3 regions of the Paenibacillus sp. ISL-20 genome follow, and region 1 is predicted to be linked to each of the others. Evidence: riboswitches for the same ligand, from Rfam matches in the RefSeq annotation. Region 1 holds a riboswitch; each other region holds the start of a gene.
The links. Region 1 has a riboswitch for cyclic di-GMP ahead of J7E85_RS17365 (transglutaminase-like domain-containing protein). Riboswitches for the same ligand answer to the same signal wherever they lie in the genome.

Region 1 (7,053 bases):
TGTTGTATCGGTCGGTTGTATGGGAGCAGACTTTGACCGCCCTACGGGATTTAGCCGACAGATGAAGATGGAGGATCCATCGAATATTACGAATCAGGTTTACCGCTGGGCATGCCGGCTGCTTGAAACGTATTGGGACGGCCTGCCGATTCGGCGGGTCGGTATTAGCTTGTCGCAGTTTTCCCCGGATACGGAATACCAAATGTCATTGTTTGATACCGGACGGGAGCGGTCGATGGCACTTGAACGGGTGACCGATGCCCTCAAAAATAAATACGGGAATTCGGTTGTGATCCGAGCCGTATCCAAAACAGACGCAGGCCAAGCGCTGGATCGATCAGCCAAGATAGGAGGACATTATAAATGACAACACGAAAAAAGCTTGAGGGAAACGGGCTGTGGGAATCCAGTCGGATGATGCTGCCGGAACACAAAGAAACCATCATTCGCAGGCAACTGGAAGAGGGCAGGAAAGACCGGCCAACGCTGGATCCACAAGAAATGGAATTAATCGAGAGTGCGCTCGCCGAGTCTTTTCATGAACACCGTATGATTACCGTGAGGCTGTTCGATGAATATGAGAACACGGAATTGACAGGAATTGTCGTGCTGATCCACACGTTTAGACGGGAGATCAAACTGTCCATGGCCGAAGAGGAATCGCGCTGGATTAAAATTGACGAGATCCTTTCAGCAGGATAATGGTGGATAATAAATACCTCTGATCGGGATCAGAGGTATTTATGTTACTACACATAATAAATGCATACATCATGGCGGTTGATCCCCCTCATGAAAACGGCTCCCCCTGCCCTGGTTACAGGACAAGGAGAGCCGAAGTCTGACGAATTATGGTTTCATTTTTATCCGTTTGCGACCTAACCATACACCGAAAGCGATCAGCCCGAGGCCAGCCAAATAGAATGGATAAGGGCTCGCTTCACCGGTTTTTGGAAGCATCGAAACTGTCGTTTGCGGTGTTGAAGTCTTCTCAGATGGAGTTGGTGCTTCCGGCATCTGAGGCTCAGGCTCGACGCCTCCTCGCGGAATATCCTCTTCGCTAATATCAACGGTAGGTGTTTCCGGCTCTGTCGGAGGCGTTTGAGGAGTTTGAGGCGTTGTTGGTTCACCTCTTGGAACATCCTCGTCCGGCACCTCTACTTCACCGGTCGGATTGCCCGGATCTATTGGGTTCCCTGGGTTACCTGGATCCGTCGGATTGCCAGGATCGGTTGGGTTCCCCGGGTTGCCTGGGTCCGTCGGATTGCCCGGATCAGTTGGGTTCCCCGGATTACCTGGATCCGTCGGATCCGTAGGATTGGAAGGCTCGCCAGGTGTAACCGGCTCTTCCTTGCGGTTCATTACGATTATTTTCTTCACATTGCCTTGGTCCTTGATGCTGGAATTAATCGTTACGTCCCATGTCGCTTGCTCGATCTTATACCCCTCTGGAGCTGACAGCTCCTCCAAAATGTACTCGTCGTACAGCAGCTTCGTAAAGAGGATTTTGCCTTCCTCATCCGTGGTTTTTACGATCGGCGTTCGTTTGCCTGCCTTGTCGTAAAGCGCAAACTTTGCTCCCGTCAGTGGCTTCGTCTGATCGTCCTGATCCACCTTCGTTACTTCCAGGCTGCCCGTTACGCCACCTCCCGAACCTGAGCCGGAGGAAGTACGGACAATAACCTCTTCCGTCGTTTCCCGAATCTCAGTCTTCAGCTGATCTCCTTCGAGAGCCACCTTATTTTGTACAGCCTCTTTATCTTCAGCGATAATGAACGACTGATATTCCAAAATATAGGCCGTTGAGATGTCATCCTCAAACTTTAATTCGAATGTCTCCTGATCTCCGTCAAGCCTATTGATGGTTAAGGTGTAATCCTTCCCTTTTGTCAGCCCTTGAGCTTTTTCCGCTTTACCGTTTGCATTAATCTTGGTAGCGTACAAGTGGAAGGAATCCTCGATCAAGATTTGGTTCGCACTTGGATAGTCGATCATTCTGGCGTTGGAAATATGCGACTGACCTTCATTGATTCGAATCACCCAGTCGATTTTGTTTCCGTTTTGGGCGCCACTTTTCTTCACATATTCGCCGCCGTGAGGAATCGTTACGCTGGCGTTCCATGTTGCCTTTTTAGCGCTGCCATCCAGCAGTTCCGCGGTATTATCGATTTTATTGACAATCAATGTGCCTTCCAGCGATGTTTTGAATTCAATCCAGTATGCGGATGAGATCGGGCTGGTAAAACGAATGGACAGCTGGTTTCCGTTAGCTTCTGATGGTTCCGTCACTACATATTGTTCAGCTGGAACTAGCGAGCCCTTCTGAACGCCATTCCGTCCCCCGGTAAGCTTCATCTCGTATACCTTGACTGAATCCGGCACAAGCTTCTGCTCCTGCTTCAGAACATCGGTTACGATCGCTTCTTTAAGCGAATCGAGATTATAATTCATCTTGATGTTCCACGTAATTTCTTTGCTGACAGGATTATAGCTGCCGTCTTTGCCGCCGTTATTTTTCGTATAATCGTCAGCGGAGAAGCTCGCATCTCGCTCAATCGGTCCTTTGGTCTTGCCTTCCTCGATCCATGTCATCGAAGCTCTGTTCAAAAAGTCCCGTTTGCGATCCTTCAGCCAGCTGATGTTAAACTTCGTTTCATATTCAATCGTATAGGTGGTGTCAATCTTAGAGAATTCGATTACAAAGCCTTCGCGTACATTATCGTACTTCACCGTGTATTCGCTCTCTGGAACGACTTTCCCGTCCGCTTTTACGGTCACTGAATCCGGAACGAATTCGAGTCCGTCTTGCGGGAACGTATCCGTGATGACTACCTTCTCCATGCTGTATTTGGTGCCGTCCGGCTTTTTATCACCATTGACCGTGATCTTCCACTTTGCCTTTTTGTTGGCGAAATCGATGTTCGAGGTTCCTTTGACCAGAGCACGGCTTCCATAGCCCGGAGCAGTTACTTCCTTGGACGCTTCACCCGATACGACTTTGTTCTTGACCTCCTGCCCTTCGGAGCTCAAGCGATCGACCGGCATCGTCTGGTAAACGATCGTATAAGGCGAATCGATATCCTGCTTGAATTGAAGCTCGAATCCGTTCATACCTTTCGCTTCAGCTTTATATTCATCCTCTGAAACCAGGTCTTGGGCATTGGCCGAATTCCCGTTATACACCTTCAGCGAATCGGCTATCCAGGTATGATTCTCACTAAATTCATCCGTAATAATAGCTTGAGCACTCGGAATCTTCTTCTCGTTGAAATTGTATTTCACCGTCCAAGTGATGATTCCGGTATCCTTATCCTGGCGATACGATTTATTCAAGAATTGGCCGCGATCTACCGTTACGGTAGCCGTCGATTGGGCATTTTCCATCCCGTCGCCAGACAGGACAGCGGTGTTCTCAAACCGGGACTGTTGACCGATAAGCTTCGTCGAGAAACGAATTTCGTAGGCTTTGCTGATCGTCTCATCCTGGAATGCAAGCTCCAGTTTGCCGCCGCCCGTTTGGACGGTATACTTGCCAGCATCCAGCTGATCACCAAGAACTGCTGAGCCGTCACCGTTAACCTGCAGGTTGTGAACCTCTACGGAATCCGCGATGAGCTCCAAGCCTTCAGGCATTTCATCGGTGATGACCGCGTGCTTGATTTTGTCCAGAGATTTGTTGATCTGGACCGTCCAATCGATCCGGTCTTTGCCAATCGCTTTCCCTTGCTTCTCGATCAGCTTTCCGCCTTGCGGCTTTAGGTTCACGATGATGGTCTGAACCCCACCCTTTATCGGAATAGCAATAATGATTTCTGTGCTTCCTTTAAGGACTTCCTTCTTAAACTCTGTGCGAATTTCCAGCTTGCCGCTGATGTTGGAATGGTTCTCCACGTAATCGTTGAAGGTCATCACAACTTTCCCGTTCCGATCAACCGTAAATCGGCCAACTTCGCCTTGACCGGTAAGGAGTGGTGCATCAATATCCGTAAAAATCTCAAACTGCGTCGGCAGCTCGAATGTGTATGTATCCCCATTCTTGTAGCCGTGCCCGTTCGGAAGCTCCCATTCGTAGCTGAGATTAACGGCTGCGCCGATGTCCAGGCTGCTGTCCGGATTATATACCGCATCAACCACGGTACCGTTCATATCGGTTAATACGACTTTGGTTAGTATCCCCTCCATGTCGGCTACTGGTGCTGGCGTGTTATATACGTCATCCGTCACTGTTTTTTGTTCACTAACTTCTAATTCTTGCACGCCAGTCTCTAATTCCTGCATAGTAACTGCTGATTCCTGCTCGCTACCCGCCGCATTCGCTGTCAAAGCGAATGTGCCCAATAGTGTTTGAAACAGAAGCAGCAGCGCCACAACGATTCCACTTACTTTTTTCTTCATAATCTCTCCCTCAATCTCAGCATTACCCTCGTAATATTCGGTTCCGATCTTACTTTCCGTGCGTTAATTCGTCCCATGCTTCTATCAAAATGCATGCCGATAATGGACTTCCCGAGCCATCATCTCCAAGACCTGTTATGGGCGCACGATTCATTGGTGTCTGTATTTCCCTTCAGAACCCAGCGGGCTTCCTGCATTATATCGGCCAAAACTCTACATTTTCTATACAACCGAAATAAGCCTTGGACTTATTCGTCCAAAGCTTAGTTTTATTGCACATTTATTAGTAGTATTTGGATGCAGAATAGCTGGAAGCATCTTTAATCATTTTGTACTCGGTCCCTTTGCTTTTCCAGCTCGCATCGACGGTTGTGTCAATGGTTACCCACTGCCCATTCAAATATACTTCATTCCAGGCGTGGTACACATCGACGTATTCCGAGGTTCCCATGACAAGCTTTGCCGGAATATCGAGGCTTCGGAGCATGGAAGCGAACAGGGAGGCGTAATCATAACACATCCCTTTCTGTCCAGCGATCGTGCGGTTGATATCGGGAAGGTAATCCGTCAGCTTGCTGGATGCAAGAGCATTGTCGTACCGGACCGTCCCGACGATATATTCGTAGACAGCCTGTACTTTTTCCTTGTCGGAGTGAGCCGAACGGGTTAGCTTTTTCGCAAGCTGAGCAGCCTTGTCCTCTTCGCTCCAATCGATATTTTGTACAGAATTCAAAAACACTTTGCTGCCGTTTGTCAGTTGAAGCTTAACTGCCGCTTCCTGAACGATCTTGTATTTGCTGCCGCTAACTTGTTCCAGCACGGAAATCGTGTAATCTCCGTTGCCCATCTGCAGTGGAAAAACTTCCTGCTGCTTGGCTGGCGAAAGCCCATATGTATATTGGTCCTGACCTTTTCCGATCATGAGCTTTGTCTTGGTGCCTGCTTTCACGTCATATTGAATGACGATTGCCCCACGATCCAGTTCCTCCAAGCCCAGCCAATCTTCAGATGGTGCAGCTTGTACAACCGGAGCCCATATCAATAACGCAAAAAGTCCTACAATCGCGAACACTGCGTTGCGCATGCTAACTCCCCTTCGGTGGCCAGGCTGCCATTTGACATTTCGTCAAGAAGGCCCTGTAGCTTTGCGTCCTAGTCTTTCGACAAGTTTGCCATTATCGTATTAGAGTTCCACAGGATTCAATGGATGTTTGTCCAAAAAAACAAAAAAAGCGTTTTCATTCGGTAGCTGGCTGTCATTGACGTTTCGTCAAGAAGACCCTGTAGCTTTGCGTCCTTGCCTTTCGACAAGTTTGCCGTTATCGTGAGTAGCTTTTGTGAATACATCATATCAAATATCTCAATTTCCATCAATAAAAATCTTTCGAATCTAACGTTTGTTGACTATAGTATCAAGTTTGTTATCTGGAAGCGACGAATCTTCCTCTTATACAATGAAACTACCAGGTGCACGACAAGCGAGATAACACCGTAAGGAGTGACAGACATGAGCTCTACAGCCCAATCAAAAGTTAAACGAAAGCGCTTACGAATACGTTGGCACAAGCAGGATACGGAACTTACCCTCTTGGCGCTGCCGACCACGATTTGGTACCTCCTGTTTAGTTTCTTACCGATGTTTGGGATCATTATCGCCTTCAAAAATTTCAAGATAAGCGGCGGCTTTTTGAGCAATGTGTTTAACAGTCCATGGGTAGGCCTCAAAAACTTCGAATTCTTGTTCAAATCGAATGACGCTTGGATCATTATTCGCAACACCATTGGCTACAACATTGTGTTTATCGTGCTAGGAATCGTTCTGCCCGTGCTATTCGCGATTATGATCGGACTCCTCCACAGCCGCAAAGCGAGCAAGGTCTATCAGACGATGATGTTCCTCCCCTATTTCCTATCCTGGGTGGTCGTATCTGCGGTAGGCTGGGCATTCTTAAGTTTCGATAAAGGGATTGTCAATCAAATGCTCGTCAATATGGGCAGCGATCCTATTAACTGGTATATGGAGCCGAAATATTGGCCATTGTTCTTGATTCTCTTGAATGTCTGGAAGGGCCTGGGCTATGGTATGGTCATTTATTTGGCAACTATCACAAGCATTGACAGCACCTATTATGAAGCAGCTGTTATTGATGGCGCTTCGATTTGGCAGCAGACGAGATTTATTACACTGCCCATGCTCAAGCTGGTGATCGTCATGATGTTCATACTGGCCGTCGGGCGGATATTTTACACTGATTTCGGCTTGTTCTATCAGGTCACGCGAGATTCCAATTCGCTGTTCAACGTGGCAACCACCATCGATGTCATGGTGTATAAGCAACTGAAAACCGCCACCGTAGGGATGGCATCCGCAGCCGCATTCGTACAGTCTGTTCTGGGATGCGCAACGATTCTGATCGCTAACTGGATTGTTCGCAGAATCGATCCGGATAGCGCGATGATGTAAGGAGGCAAGACGATGACACCGAAAACCACTTACGAGACAGGCCTTGAGAAGTTTAACCGTACAAACAAAGCCGTCAACCTGTTCTTCAACCTGATATTTATCATCTTGGCTCTGCTCTGCGTCATACCTGTAGTTGTTGTTCTGTCCATTTCCTTCTCCAGTGAGGAGTCCATCCGTGAGACCGGATATCACCT
Region 2 (7,053 bases), on a different contig from region 1:
CGTATAGGTGCTGGAAGCAGCGATTAATTCAATATACAACACTAAAAGGGACCGGATTTCCTCCGGTCCCTTCGTATTTATTCAAGTAACAACAACCCCTAGATTACTTAGGGGTTGTTGGTTTCAACTCTTTCTCTTTATGCTTTTTTTCTTCTTAGCAAGAATAATCCTGCAAGCAGCATGATGCATCCAGCCACTACATAGTTGTACATATTCGTAGCTGTATCCGGCAACTTGTTACCTGTGCCTTTTCTGTCCCCGGACTCTGCGTTCACAGCGTCATTCGAAGTACCGGATTGGCCGGATTGGCCAGATCCATCTGATTCACCAGCTACATCCGTGTCATCCGAACCATTGGATCCTCCGGATTGGTTGGAGTCTGGAGACTTGGAATCCGAATCACCCCCGCCTGGATTGTTCGGCTTATCGGAAGAGGATCCATCGTTCGTATCTCCTGGGACACCTGGATTACTTCCGCTTCCACCACCAATGATGATGTCTTCATATGGATGATACGGTTCGACCAAGTTATCCCCGGTTACTTCACCTACGTTACGGATCGTCTGGCCGGTTTGCCCTGCTATCACTTCAGCCCGGAATACGATGGTATGCCATGCGGTATCCGTAATGTTGCCGAACTGTCCGCTGACTTTCCCGTCGACATAGGAGCCTTTATCGCCATCCTGGGCATCCGTTACGGATTGGCTGTCCACTTTCAAGCTGCCTGCCACATATTTCAGCTCATTCGGCAGCTCGTCCGAAATCTTCAGATTTCTTACAACATCATTCTGTCTGGTATTGCGCGTCCGGATCGTATACTCGATCACGTCCCCGACTTGAATCGTACCGCCATTAAGGTCCTTCACTTCTTTTCCGGATTCCAAGACAGGCGCCGGATCGACAGAAATCGGGTCATTAATCGTGATCTCTTCACTCGGGCGACTTGGGACATTCAGGTTGTCTCCATTGACTACACCAACATTCTTAATGATGTCGCTATGCTCTCCCTTGACAACCTTCGCCTGGAACACCAGCGTATGCCAAGCCGTATCCGTTACGGTTCCAAATCTTCCTTTTACGTTACCGTTCGCGTATTCGCCTCTGTCACCGTCGGCGTTATCCGTTACCGAGACGCCGTTCACTTTCAATGTACCTGTTACGTACTCCAGTTCTTGCGGCAGTTCATCCGAGATCACCATGTTGGTTACCTGGCTGCCGGAAACCGTGTTGCGGGCTCGAATCGTATACTCGATCGTATCTCCGACTTCAATATTGCCTCCATTTAGATCCTGTGCAGCTTTCTCGGATTCAATTACCGGAGAGCGCGGAACTTCACCTGAACCGCCTCCACCACCGTTACCCGGATCGACAGGATCGACTGGCGGATTAACAGGTGGATCGACAGGTGGTTCTGGGTCTACTGGTGGGTCTACTGGTGGTTCCACTGGCGGCTCCACCGGCGGTTCTACTGGTGGGTCTATCGGCGGTTCTGGCTCAACGACAACTTTTTCCGTCGGTGTGCCTGGCTGATCAATATTGTCACCATCCACTAGCGCCGTATTTTGGATTGTCTGACCGCCTTGTCCCGCTTGAATCACAGCCTGGAACTCCAGCGTATGCCAGTTCAGATCCTTAACATCGCCAAATGATCCGTATACTTCCCCAGTTACAGAATAACCAGCGTCGTTGTCTTTCTCATCGGTGACAGGCAAACCATCTACCTTTAAGCTGCCCGGAACGTATTCCAGCCCTGCCGGCAGCGTATCGGTAATCGTCAGATTTTCCAGATACGTATCGTTGACCACACCTCTCACACGAATCGTATAGGAGATGGTATCCCCGACTTCATACGTGGCCTTGGTTACATTCGTATTAGCTGCAAATTTCTCCGATTCAATATACGGATTCCGCGGGTATACTTCCACTTCTGCTCGCGGCCTGTCCGGTGTATCGACATTGTCGCCGTCTGCGGTCGCGATATTGATAATATCCTTACCCGCTTGTCCTGGTTCTACGATCGCTTTAAATTGAACCGTATGCCAGTTCATATCCGAGACGTTGCCAAACTCGCCGACAACTCGGCTTGATGCATAATAACCGCTGTCGTCTCCTTCGGCATCCGTAACAGATACTCCATCTACGGTTAAACTACCCGGTACATATCTCAGTTCTGCAGGAACTACATCAGAGATTTTGAGATTATTCACCGTGCTATCTGTGATCGTGTTTCGGGTCTGAATGGTATACAGCAGCGTATCTCCCACTTCGGCATGCTGCGCGTCCAAGTTGCCTGGTGCCTTTTCCTCAATGCTTACCGTCTTGCCCGACTCTAACAATGGATTCTTATTAACGGTGAAGTCCGTTTCTGCCGTTACTGGATCTAAGCCACCACTTTTTACATTGGCGACATTCTTAATCGTTTTACCAGCTTGACTATCTAAAATTTTCGCTTCAAACGTAACCTTGCGCTCGTCAGTATCAGATACATGACCGAAGTTCACCGTAATTTTCCCGTTATTATACTCAGGAACTGCTTGATGACTTGCGTGTAAGGTTCCATCGATAAGTTCTAATCCTTCAGGTATTTCATCTTCGATGGTTACATTCTTCGCTACGGTCCCATCGACTGTATTTTTCGCAACAATCGAGTATACAACCGTGTCACCGACTTCATAATAGGGCTTGTCTTCTTTGTTTTTTACACTCTTGTTAATGACTAATTCAGGAGGAATGACTTCTAATGCTACTCCCCAAAAATGCGGAAGGTACGCATCGGTGCTAGTGCTATTAGAATTTATAGGTTCTGCGGTAAACGTATGATCTACACGATCTAACCCTGCTGGAAAAAACGGTGAACCGTTAAAATCATAGTTATATATATCCGTGTTAGCTGGCGTTCGATCCGGATTTCTTGTACTTACATTTTGTCCGTTTTTTGTGATGCTTCCATTCCAAAAGTTAAATTCTTCTCTAGTACTATCACTCACATACGAGTCATTAAGGACTTGGTTATCTTTAAAGGCAGTCATTTTATATTGGTCATTGATGATCGTTCGATTTCCACCGTATACACCAACAACCATACTCCCCTTTAAACTACCCGCTTGCTTTGTGAGCATAGGCTGATCGGATAAAGTGGCTGTGAAGCTTTTATTGGGAGCAGGAACAATGCCATTATAATAATTTAATTTTGTAATCATTGGTGGTAAATTCTCATTTTTTTCGACCAATACGATATCCCAATTGGCTAAAGCATCGGCGCCCCAAGGAAGCTGCAACGGATTTCTCAGCTCCAAGTTTTTCCCCCAGTAATGTCCGGCGCCTTCTTTTTTAACAAAGTCTGTAATATCATATACACCATTAATGCTTTGATCCATAAAGAACCTTCCGCCCTTTGGTCCTTGGATAAAGGTTCCTAACTCGGTGTCTGTTGAACTTTTGATATTATTAGGAGAAATATAAAGGAATGCCGTTTGAACTTCCCCATTAGGTACATATTCCATTGAGCTGCTGCTGTAAGTTAATGGATCATTATCTGCATCAATGTATCTGCCCTTTATTTTGGGATCATTTGAGACATCATAGCCATATACGTTACTACCGCCAATAGCTTGAAGATGATAGAAGCCAATTTTATCGAATAATGTAATCTCATTTTTTCCATTAAAGGGATACGCAAGTACTTGACTTGAATACATATCTCCTTCCGCTGCTGCTGCAGTACGGGTCATGGAAGGTAGTATACCGCTGGAAATCAGCAGCGCTACCATTAAGCATGTTATTATGTAATGAAGCCTTTTCGTCACTGTTTTTCCCCCTTATGCTTCCGGATTATTTCCGTTAATTGCACAAATCTCGTTAACCATCGATTAAGTCGCAAGGTCCATCTTCTTATCTTTAACCCATTTCTATTTTAAAAAAATATGCATTCCCCCTGTAATTGGAAACTGACAAAGCTACCAAATCAGGTATATAACAATCTTTCATACCTTAAAAAACAAAAAAACCTTCGTCTCAAATTTACATGAATAGAAAAAATGGACGGAGGCTTCCGTCGTATTCGGCAGCTGGCTAGCCTTGTGTTTATCCTTCACACATTAGCCCCTGTAGCTTTGCGTCACCACCTTTCGGTGGGTTTGCTATTGTCGTACGATGTATTAAATTAGCGATAAAATGTATAATTTTACTATACGTTTCATTCCTATTTGTGTCTATAATCCTTACGGCCTGAACATAACCCTTTACACGTCGACTCGGAATGAGCACTGAGTCACTTTTTGACCTGAATTTATTCTCCGGGATGGAAGTCAATCAGATATAAAGAACCTCTTTCCATTTTTGAAATTGGGACTAATGGCTTAATAAAAAGAGGGCACAAGATAAAATAGTCCCCTTCATAAAATTACATGTACTTCGTCTCGCTGCGCACATAAAAAGTTACCTTTGTCCCTTTACCCAACGTGCTTTTGATATGGAGTCCTGTTCCGAAGTGCCTCTTTAAGCGCTGATCCGTATTGATCAGGCCGACTCCCGAGCTACGGTCTGCTTTTCTTTCCAATATCCGCTGCAATTGAACTTCATCCATTCCGATCCCATTGTCTTGAACCGTTATCTCTGTATGCGTGTCATGGACAGAAATTCGAATATGTATTTCCCCTCCGCGAGTACGCTTCATAATGCCATGTCTTATCGCATTTTCAACTAAAGGCTGGATCGAAAGGAAAGGGACTTCTAACTCTTCGCAGTCATCTACCTCCCAAACGACCTGCAGCCGCTCTTCAAACCGGACCTTCTCAATATATAGATACGAGCGCACTAGACTTAACTCCTCTTGGATCGAAACAAGTCCATCCGTATCTTGGAACCTAAATTTAAACCGCAAAAAATTGCTGAACTCATCAAGCAAATGACGCATCTTATCCAAATTAATGTCGCTTAAAGCGGTTACGGCACTTAATGCATTGAATAAGAAATGAGGTTGGATTTGCGCTTGCAGCCATGCAGCCTCTAATCGCAATTGGTCCCGAACCGTTTGTTTAATCGTCGTTAGCGCCTCAATCCGCGATCTGATTTCTAATGCTTCCACTGGCTTTGTCACATAATCGTTGGCTCCTGCTAAAAAACCACTTTGGATATCTTTCGGCTGGCTTCTTGCGGTAAGGAGCAACACAGGGAGCTCGGTAAGTGTATACCGCTCTCGAATTCTTCTTGTCAGCTCATAACCCGACATCTGCGGCATCATAATATCGGAGATGACCAGATCCCATTCCTTCGTGTCCAGCATAGCCAATGCTTCTTTACCGCTCGTAGCCATCGTTACATCATAATCGTCAGGCGGTAGTATGGCTTCGAGCACTTGCAGATTGACAGGATCATCATCCACAATCAATAAGAGCGGACGATCACGATTCATTGCAATAAAGGTTGTTTGTTTTGCCACTGGCGGGATGTCCTCTTTTTCCAGAACGGCTGAGGCTGTTTCCTGAGTCGACTTTGCTTGTAATGTTATTGGGTCGAATGAGTTGGAAATCTCCCCCTCATCCTCTGCATTCAGATCCGCTAGCTTTAACGAAAATGTAAACTTCGAGCCTTCTCCTAAAACAGAGGACACCTCTAACGTACCTCGATGAAGTTCAATAAGTTGCTTGCTTATACTTAAGCCCAACCCAAATCCGCCTTCAATCATCGTCTCGCTGGCGCTGGCTTGCTCGTACGGAAGGAATAAGCGTTTCAGCATGTCCTCATCCATGCCGATCCCGGTATCAGCAATAACAATATACGCGCTTCCGTCCTCTGCCAAAGCCTGAATCGAAATGACCCCTTCATTCGTATACTTCACGGCATTATGAAGTAAATTGAAAACAATTTGAATCAGCCGGTTCTCATCCGCTATGACGGGAGGAAAATCCTCAGGAACCTGATTTACAATGTTGACAGACTTCACTTCCGCGTTAAATTGCAGCATATCAATGACTCCCGTTATGATCGGCTGAATCGATATGACTTTTTTCTGTAAACGTGGGTTGCCTTCCCGCAGACTCATCACATCAATCAAATCATTTAATATAAGTGTTAGCCGACGTCCTACAGAGAGTACCGTTTCGAGCTCCTTGACACTTCGATCCTGTAACAAATGTCCTTCCCTGTTCAAAACGGACTGTGACATGTTAAGGATGCTATGGAGCGGATTTTTAAATTCATGAGACGTATTCGCCAAAAATTGATCTTTATGGTCATTCACTCTTTGCAAGGTTGCGGCAATCTCCTTGGTGTTAGCATGCATGTTGAAATAACCCTTAAACCATACAGACGCCAAGCACCCCATCGATATAATCAGGTCAAACGGATAGTGGACAACGCTCAAACCGCTCTCCCGCCAGAATAAAGACCACAGAAAATGGTGAACCAGCGCAAGCATAGAAAAGAGCAGTAACAGATGGCTTTTTATATCCTTGATTACTTTTTTTAAAATGGCTATGATCGTGATTACGGCTGCGACGGATCCCAATAAGAAATAAACCGGGAAGAGCATGATCACCTGATGGGGAGCTAAAAACAACGTAACCGCGGCAGTCCCCAGATTCATTACGGTATAAACAGGATATATCCTGCGCCAGTAAGGGAGTTCACGATGATTCGTACACTCCAACAAAGCATAACATCCGATCATAAAAGCGGCATTGGATAGCCGAAAATCCCAATCACTGCCGATATAAAACAATTGATGAAACAGCTTCTCATCGTTACTAAATAGGCTGGAAAGTGTTACGCATAGTGTCAACAAAGAAAAATAAAGCAGCTTCTTCTCTTTATTTCCTAGTAAAAACAAAATAAGTGCATACACAGAATGCATAAGAAATATAATGGCTCCCAGCGTCTGCATGGAAACGGAAAATTTCATTTCCTTGGCAATGGCTTCTTCTGAACCGAATTTAATGGACCTGGCAATGCCGCTGCCCCGACTGTCCACATAATTTGCCGCCTGAATCACTAAGTCGATGACACCGTTGTCGTCTGCCGTAAAGCTTGTAGAATAAGGCAGGTTCTTCGCCG
Region 3 (7,053 bases), on a different contig from region 1:
AATATTGTTCACATCCGCTCTGCCCCAATGATACTGCACATCGTCGAAATCCTGTGGATTCCAGATGACCGAATAGGTGCCGCTACTGCGTAGATCATTGATAAGTGCAAAGTACCGATTATCGATCTTCGTTACGACCGTCGGAACATGGAATACGCTGCCGTCCGGATTGACGATTACACCTGTCGTGATGCGGTTCGGATCAATGCCTTCCGGAAGCGCGATGTATTTCGGCGCATATCCGTTCAACTCCCCGGAACGCACCGTTTTGTCGCCATGCGTGAAGGTCAGGTCGAGGTCCACTGGAGTAACCAGCAGTTCGTAACCTTCGGCTGCCGCCTTCTTGCGGGCGCCGTCCGTCAAATCTTGAGGGGAGCGTTTGATGTTGATTCTTACTGCAATATCTTCAAGTTTTGCATTGTTCGACTGCTTTGCGATCGCGTCCAGATCCAACTGCTTGCCGGGAACTGGGTAGATTGCCAGCAAATCTTCGATTTCCAGCGTCGAGCCGGTATCAGCCAGCTTCTTAATATCAGCTGCCGTCAAGCCCTGTACCTTGGTGTCTCCACCGACAGGAACGCGAATGGCAAGTTTTTGTCCATCACCCTGAGCCAGAATATTGGACAGCTTGCCCGAATCGACTTGTACCGTCGTATGGTTTCCTTCTCCGTCCGTTTTGGTGGTGCTGGTCGCGAATGAAGAATCTTTACCGTTTACCGTAGTGGTAACGCCGGAGGAATTCGTGTTTGGAGTCGAAACCGTTCCAGAGTTAGTCCCTGAACCGGTACCCGGTGACGTTGTTTCTCCGCCGCCATTGTTTCCAGGAGCCTCCGCTGGGACCAGTCCTTCCTGGGCTTTCTCTAATGCTTCAAGGGCTTTATTCACTTCTTCTTGGGTTGCTTTCGGATCATTCAGTACGTTGTTAGCTTCTTTCAGAGCCTCCTGAAGCTTGTCCCAGCTCTCTTGAGTATAGTCGGTCGAATTTAGTGTTCCGATCTTGTCTACTTTCGATTGAAGTGCCGTTTTATCGGTTTTTACAATCTCAACGGTATAGATATTCGTTCTGTTTCCGATCGTCACTTCCACTTGAATGACATTAAGGCCTGCATGAAGTTGCAGGTCATTCCAATCGGAAGGATCGGGAACTTCGCTGCCATTAAAGCTCAATTTGGCCGTGCTTCCGGAATTCAGCAGTTCAAGGGCAACAGCAACGCTGTAAACATCATCCGTTACGGAAGCCTTGTAATTTAGATACTTATTACCGTTAAATGGCGGAGATAGCTCAATCTCCTCGTGATTAGTCGAATTGGCAACTCGGAGGTCAAGCTTGTCCAGAATAGCGTCAATGGTTACGAGATTTTCGTAGGCATTCTTCAAGTTCTCATTCGCCTGGTCGATCTCTATCTGCGTGGCATTCGGATCTTGCAGAATGCGATCAGCCTCTGTCAATGCATCCTGCAGTGCCTGCCAACTTAACGGAGTATAGTCCGCTGGCTGCAAGTTCTCACCTGTTATCTTATCGACCGTAGCTTGCAGTTGCGTTTTATCGATATCCGTAACCACCGCCTTGCTCGTCACGCTGCCTGACGCATGTATGCCATCGGCGGTGATCCTTACGGTAATGGCCGCCCCAACATCGTCAGCCGTTAGCGTATAACTTAAGCCGGTTGCATTCGGTATAGCAACGCCATTACGGTACCACTGGAAGGTCGGCACATTGTCTGTCGTATTCGGGGTATATGTGATTCCCGTTACGTTCGCGGTCAACGTCTCGCCCACCTTGGCTGTACCGTCGATCGTTACACTGCCGCCCATCACTGGGAGTTGGATATCTTGTGTAGTAGTGATGATGTTACTAATGACACCGGGATTATATTCGACAATAACTCCCGGATCCTTAAAATTGCTGGTACCACCGTGTGTATTGTCTACGGCTAAGTAACCTACTTTGTTATTCGTGGTGTCTAGTAATAGCGTAAGATGAATTAGATTTCCATTTGCAACATATTCCTTTGTGTTCTCCAGATTTGTAGGCTGACCGTTTGATACATACTTTGTCCAGTTAGAATTGAAAGGAATAGTGCTCCAATTAGTTCGTTCTGTAGATTTAGTAGCCCCTATAAAACTTAAAAGGTTCCAGCTATCTCGAAAAGGGCTCTTAAATTCCTTAAACATATTGGCAATCGCAAACATTTCTTCAGGATTACCTTCAGTCGGCTCTACAAGATGTCCACTATTATTCGTTGCAGTCGTCACAGCATCTTTGAATTGCATAGTGCTCTGTCTGGCCACATATACAAAATAGCGTCCATCGTAGATACGTACCGAGGTTTTTCCATCGGTCAACGGCGCTCCTGGCGTTACATTTACGGTAACACTCTGCGTTTTCCCAGGATCTTGTGTAAACTTCATATTTCGAATAACAGCTTGAATGTCTTCGTACGTCGTATTACTTGAAAAATTGAACACTCTATTGGTAGGTGTAGACTGGTCAGTAACAATACCACTAATTTTGATACCATCAGTCAACTCGGTAATTCCGCTTGCAACAGTCCCAACGGCAATGGAGCCGCTATTTACAGTCACAGTAAAGTATCCGCCCGCACCATTTATGACGCCTGTGCTTTCAAATGCGGCATTGGGCAGTTGATAAGTTGCTTCGGTTACACTAACAGGATTACCAAGATTAAGTGTTGGTGTGGTTGCTGCTCTTGCTTCTAACGGATAAAAAGGTAACATCGTCAATACCACAACGATTGTCATTAGAAGAGATAACCTTCTTTGATTTTTTAATTTCATCTTTTGTTCTTTCCTCCTGACGAAAGGCAAATTCTTTCTGTTGAGCTACATCGAAGCAAAATGATCTGCGGTTCTGCGGTTCTGCGGTTCTGCCATTCCACCATGTCCAAATACAGGGCATCTTGGCATTGTAATCGCCGATAACTATCAAATCCAATTTGTTATGCGGACGTCTCGCCATTCAAAACAGACGGACACCCTCACGGTAAAAAACAGCCCTCCTCTTTTTAAGATCACAAAAAAACCTCCATCCAAAAGCGGGCATACGCTAATAGACGGAGGCTCTTCCGTCGTATTCGGCAGCTGGCTGGCAATAGCATTTGCATGTTCAGCAAATCCGTTAGCCCCTTTAGCTTTGCGTCCCCATTTTTCAATAGGTTTGCCTTGTCGTACGAGCTTGTATCCATTTGAAGAATTTAAATATTAAACTAAAAGTATATTATAAAAGGTTTATAAGTTAGGCTCTACAGACTCATCTTTGTAGTATTTTGTATCTATTTGTCGAATCGGGATATTTATGACTAAAATCAGCAGCACCCATATAAATACTACTGGAGGCATCGAAGTAATAACCCTTCAAATCCCTGGGGAACACAATGGATACGGCCCAACTTAACGGATCTATTCAAACTCATCGATTAGGTCTTAATGCCTATACGATTATTGATTGAATACTTCTATCTCTCGGTAGATCAATCCGCGCAAGAATTCCCATCCATCTCTAGTCCTATTGATTAATACGCACGCATGCCTGCAATCTAACTGCTAGAAGTCATATCTCTATAATTCATTTTTGTTACAAAAGGCATCTTCAATATTTCATGCAAATAAAAAATCACCAACCCTTAATGGAGCTGGTGAATGCTGTTACCTAAATTATTGATGTTTTCGCCGTCACTTATGGTACGGTACAGGTATTTATGGAGGCCTGTTTTAGGCCAAAATCAAGCCCCTTCTGCTATGTACAGAAGGGGCTTGATAGCTCTATTGATTAATAATGGCCCTCTGTTGACTGGACTTATATCGACTATATAAATGGTATACAAGTTCATTTAATTCCTCGATAATATTGATACGATCCGGCTTGTCATCAGCTTCAGTAAGCTTGTTCAACCTTGATGTTATCATTCTTTTAACTCCGACCGAACTCCGTTCTCCTGCCGTAGACTTCAAAATAAATGTCCCAATAATCATATACCGGGAAATCCTCAGCCCAAATTTTTGAGATATGTTTCCCTTTCTTTGCAAGCCTGACCATAATTTCCGAGTCCTTTTTATCCATGTAGTCCCTCCGTTCTGTATTAAGCCAACCTTGAACAAACATTAACTACAAGAAAGTAAATTCAAAGCTGAGGCAACACAATCGTTTAAAGACCTTTTAAGGTAAAGGAATAAATTTTATTTAGGCGGTGATTTATGATTATCAATGAATTTCCAATCCATTTTAAATACGGAATCATCCTCTAGCAATTCCAGTACATTGTCAAGTTGCTTATCAGCTTCCGAATCCCCTTTAATTTGATAATCCCGCATATCTAAAACTTCAGTAAATGACTTTCGTGAACTGTCTTTGAAAATGAATGTCGTTATATGACTTCCGTCAGTCGAATTCAGTTCCAATCTAATCCAGTTTTCTTTCTGTTTTGCCCCTACAACCTTATAATCCATTTCACGTCTTACTCCTGGCTCAATCACCCAGTCGCGATGCGATACCCTCTAATAAAGAAGATACTTTTGATTCCAGTTCAATTGTCATAACAAGTTCATCCTTCTTTCAATATTTTTGAAAATAAGAAGGATATCCGTCGCGAATGACGTATACATATAAGTATAGGTTCCTCAGTTATACATATGTAGTGTGTAGCTCGCACTACACCGATACCTTCTTTTTAGGTGAGAATGCTACTTCTCACCATTGGATTGCCGAAAACAAGCGGAGTGTGCCACCACTTACGCTTGTTTTTTTATTTACCGCATCTAATGCAATCTCCCCCTGTCTAACGGTTGTTTGTCACCGCCAACTGTCAATTTATTTACGGAGATCATACTGTGCATTTCTTAAAACAAAAACCACTAACCTCATATAGTTAGCGGCTCCTATAAGAGGACATACATGATGTCTCATGTCCACTCCATTCATAGGGAATGATCGTATCTTGTTTAAGAAATCGTAAGCTTCGCCAATTAGTTCTTACCCTTTTTGGACTGTGACAGGACAGATGCAGCTAAGGACTTAGTGGTATTACTGTACTTAGGGCTTTGCAGTACTTTAGAGGCAAGACTAGACATCTTGTCACCAGATACTTTGTTTTGACCTTTGGCTGCCATGAGTTGATCACCTCATTTCGAATTAGACATCATTTCCAAATTCATAATAAATCAATATATTGTGCTTGTCGAGTTAATGTTCGCCTTTGTTCGCCACTATATATTGATTTAAATAAACAATTAATAAGAGGTGATTAGCCCGACTTACGATCATTGAATATTCAAGTTTGAGTGAGCTATGACCTCAACTTACGCTCGTTGGTGTATTAAAACTTAGGAAACACTCCTTGACTCCCCTTCCAACCTAGAGTAGGGCACCCACATGTCCAGTCTTCGATGTGATAAGTCTGTTAGACCACTTTTGCATCAATAAATCTTATTATCAATCAATACAGCTCTCAAACAACAGGGTGAATGTATGACAAACCAATTTTTCGCCGTCACTTATGATACGGGTCTCCGTGCTGTAACGGCAAGTTTTTTCTCCTCGTGCATGGAGTTTCAATGCGTGCCCCCTACGCTTTCGCTGTCGCGCGGACTGAACCCTTGTCCTCCTTCGGCCAGAGGTTTTCCTTGAGTCGCCCTAAATAGCGAGATCGGACATCTTGTAAACTGTGTAAACATTGCACATAATAGATTTGAGGTGAATTGCCATGCATCTGAACAAAAAAAACCACACGGTCACTCCGTCGGCATTCGGTTTGGCCATACAAGGACTTGTCTTACTTTCGATGTCAGATAACGTGCGTTCAAGTAAAGAAATTGCGAATATGATGAAGTCTGGAACGACGTTTATGCGCCGGGTGATAGGTCAACTGGTTCGTGCAAATCTTGTCGAGGCTAGGGAAGGCAGAGATGGCGGCTACTTGCTGGCCAAACCTGCAAGCTCGATTACAGTGGCAGACGTTTACCGGGCTTTGCAAATGCACAATCCTTTGGGAAGTGGGATGGTCGATTCCACGCTCGACTGCGAACGCGGGGCGTCAGTAAGAAGCCTTTTTCAGGAATTGTCTTCTCAAGTGGAAGAGAGTACGCTTCACGTTTTCAAGCAGTATACGATTGAGCGCATTGCGGCAGAAGTTTTTAAAAACGAAGTATAAACTGTGCTTAACATGAGCATAGTTTTATGATATACTGTGCCTAACATGAGCATAGTTTGTGATATACTGTGCTCATACAGGGTTCAGTATCAACAGAGTTTAACGACGACTCGCATCAGAATCCCTAGTATGAGGTTAACTGTGCTTAAATCAAGTTCAGTAAGGAGGTGAAACAGTTGCACATCGTATCGATTATACTTGAGATTATTTTGGGCATTGGCTATGTGATCGTCGGATTTATGAAGTTTGGGGCCAAAGAGCCGGTCGAATCATTCAAACAATACGGCTATTCGGATGGATTTCGCATTCTAGTCGGTATTGCGGAAATTCTCGGCGGGATCGGGATGCTGATTGGCATTTGGTCGCAAATGGCGGGCACGCTGGCTGGTTTGTGGATAGCGGTCATCATGCTGGGTGCTCTTGTTACCCAAATTCGTGCGAAAAGCCATGCCAATGAAGTGATGCTGCCCGTATATTTTCTGGTCTTGGCCTTGGTGATACCTGTACTCAATTGGATTGTTTAATCACACATCGGCATTTAAGGTGTTTAAGCCGCAAGCGTTACATCTATCTAAGTTGTGCCTAACATACGCATAGTTCCGCGATATACTGCGCTCGTACAGAGTTCAGTATCACCAGAGCCTACCGACTCGCATCAGAATCCCGGTATGCGGTTAACTGTGCTTAAATCAGGTTCAGTATGGGGGATGTCGAACAGGGCGAGTAACGCTGTAAAGGAATCAACCCTAACCCTATCATAGCGGATGGCGAGCATGAACCGATCATTTCGCTGGAGACGTTAGGATTAGCCCCTTCCACCCCAGCGGTGGCAAGGGGTTTTTGCCGTTTCTCGGCAAAAGCTTGCCAAGGTCTATACCATCACGAT

Region 2: linked by a shared signal. The riboswitch ahead of J7E85_RS32875 (isopeptide-forming domain-containing fimbrial protein) and the one ahead of J7E85_RS17365 (transglutaminase-like domain-containing protein) in region 1 are both predicted to bind cyclic di-GMP.
Region 3: linked by a shared signal. The riboswitch ahead of J7E85_RS08480 (S-layer homology domain-containing protein) and the one ahead of J7E85_RS17365 (transglutaminase-like domain-containing protein) in region 1 are both predicted to bind cyclic di-GMP.

Annotation. Positions count from the first base shown of each region.
Region 1 covers NZ_JAGGRD010000027.1:12,310-19,362, reverse strand. The annotation lists gene J7E85_RS17380 (DNA polymerase IV) at 1-367, shown strand, start outside; gene J7E85_RS17375 (YolD-like family protein) at 364-702, shown strand; gene J7E85_RS17370 (collagen binding domain-containing protein) at 850-4,395, opposite strand; gene J7E85_RS17365 (transglutaminase-like domain-containing protein) at 4,679-5,479, opposite strand; cyclic di-GMP riboswitch class I at 5,491-5,579, opposite strand; cyclic di-GMP riboswitch class I at 5,637-5,723, opposite strand; gene J7E85_RS17360 (ABC transporter permease) at 5,903-6,859, shown strand; gene J7E85_RS17355 (carbohydrate ABC transporter permease) at 6,872-7,053, shown strand, end outside.
Region 2 covers NZ_JAGGRD010000077.1:3,089-10,141, reverse strand. The annotation lists gene J7E85_RS32880 (response regulator) at 1-7, shown strand, start outside; gene J7E85_RS32875 (isopeptide-forming domain-containing fimbrial protein) at 138-3,806, opposite strand; cyclic di-GMP riboswitch class I at 4,060-4,151, opposite strand; gene J7E85_RS32870 (hybrid sensor histidine kinase/response regulator) at 4,403-7,053, opposite strand, start outside.
Region 3 covers NZ_JAGGRD010000013.1:5,730-12,782, reverse strand. The annotation lists gene J7E85_RS08480 (S-layer homology domain-containing protein) at 1-2,799, opposite strand, end outside; cyclic di-GMP riboswitch class I at 3,095-3,193, opposite strand; gene J7E85_RS08475 (hypothetical protein) at 3,932-4,081, opposite strand; gene J7E85_RS08470 (hypothetical protein) at 4,198-4,467, opposite strand; gene J7E85_RS08465 (RrF2 family transcriptional regulator) at 5,721-6,167, shown strand; gene J7E85_RS08460 (DoxX family protein) at 6,344-6,691, shown strand.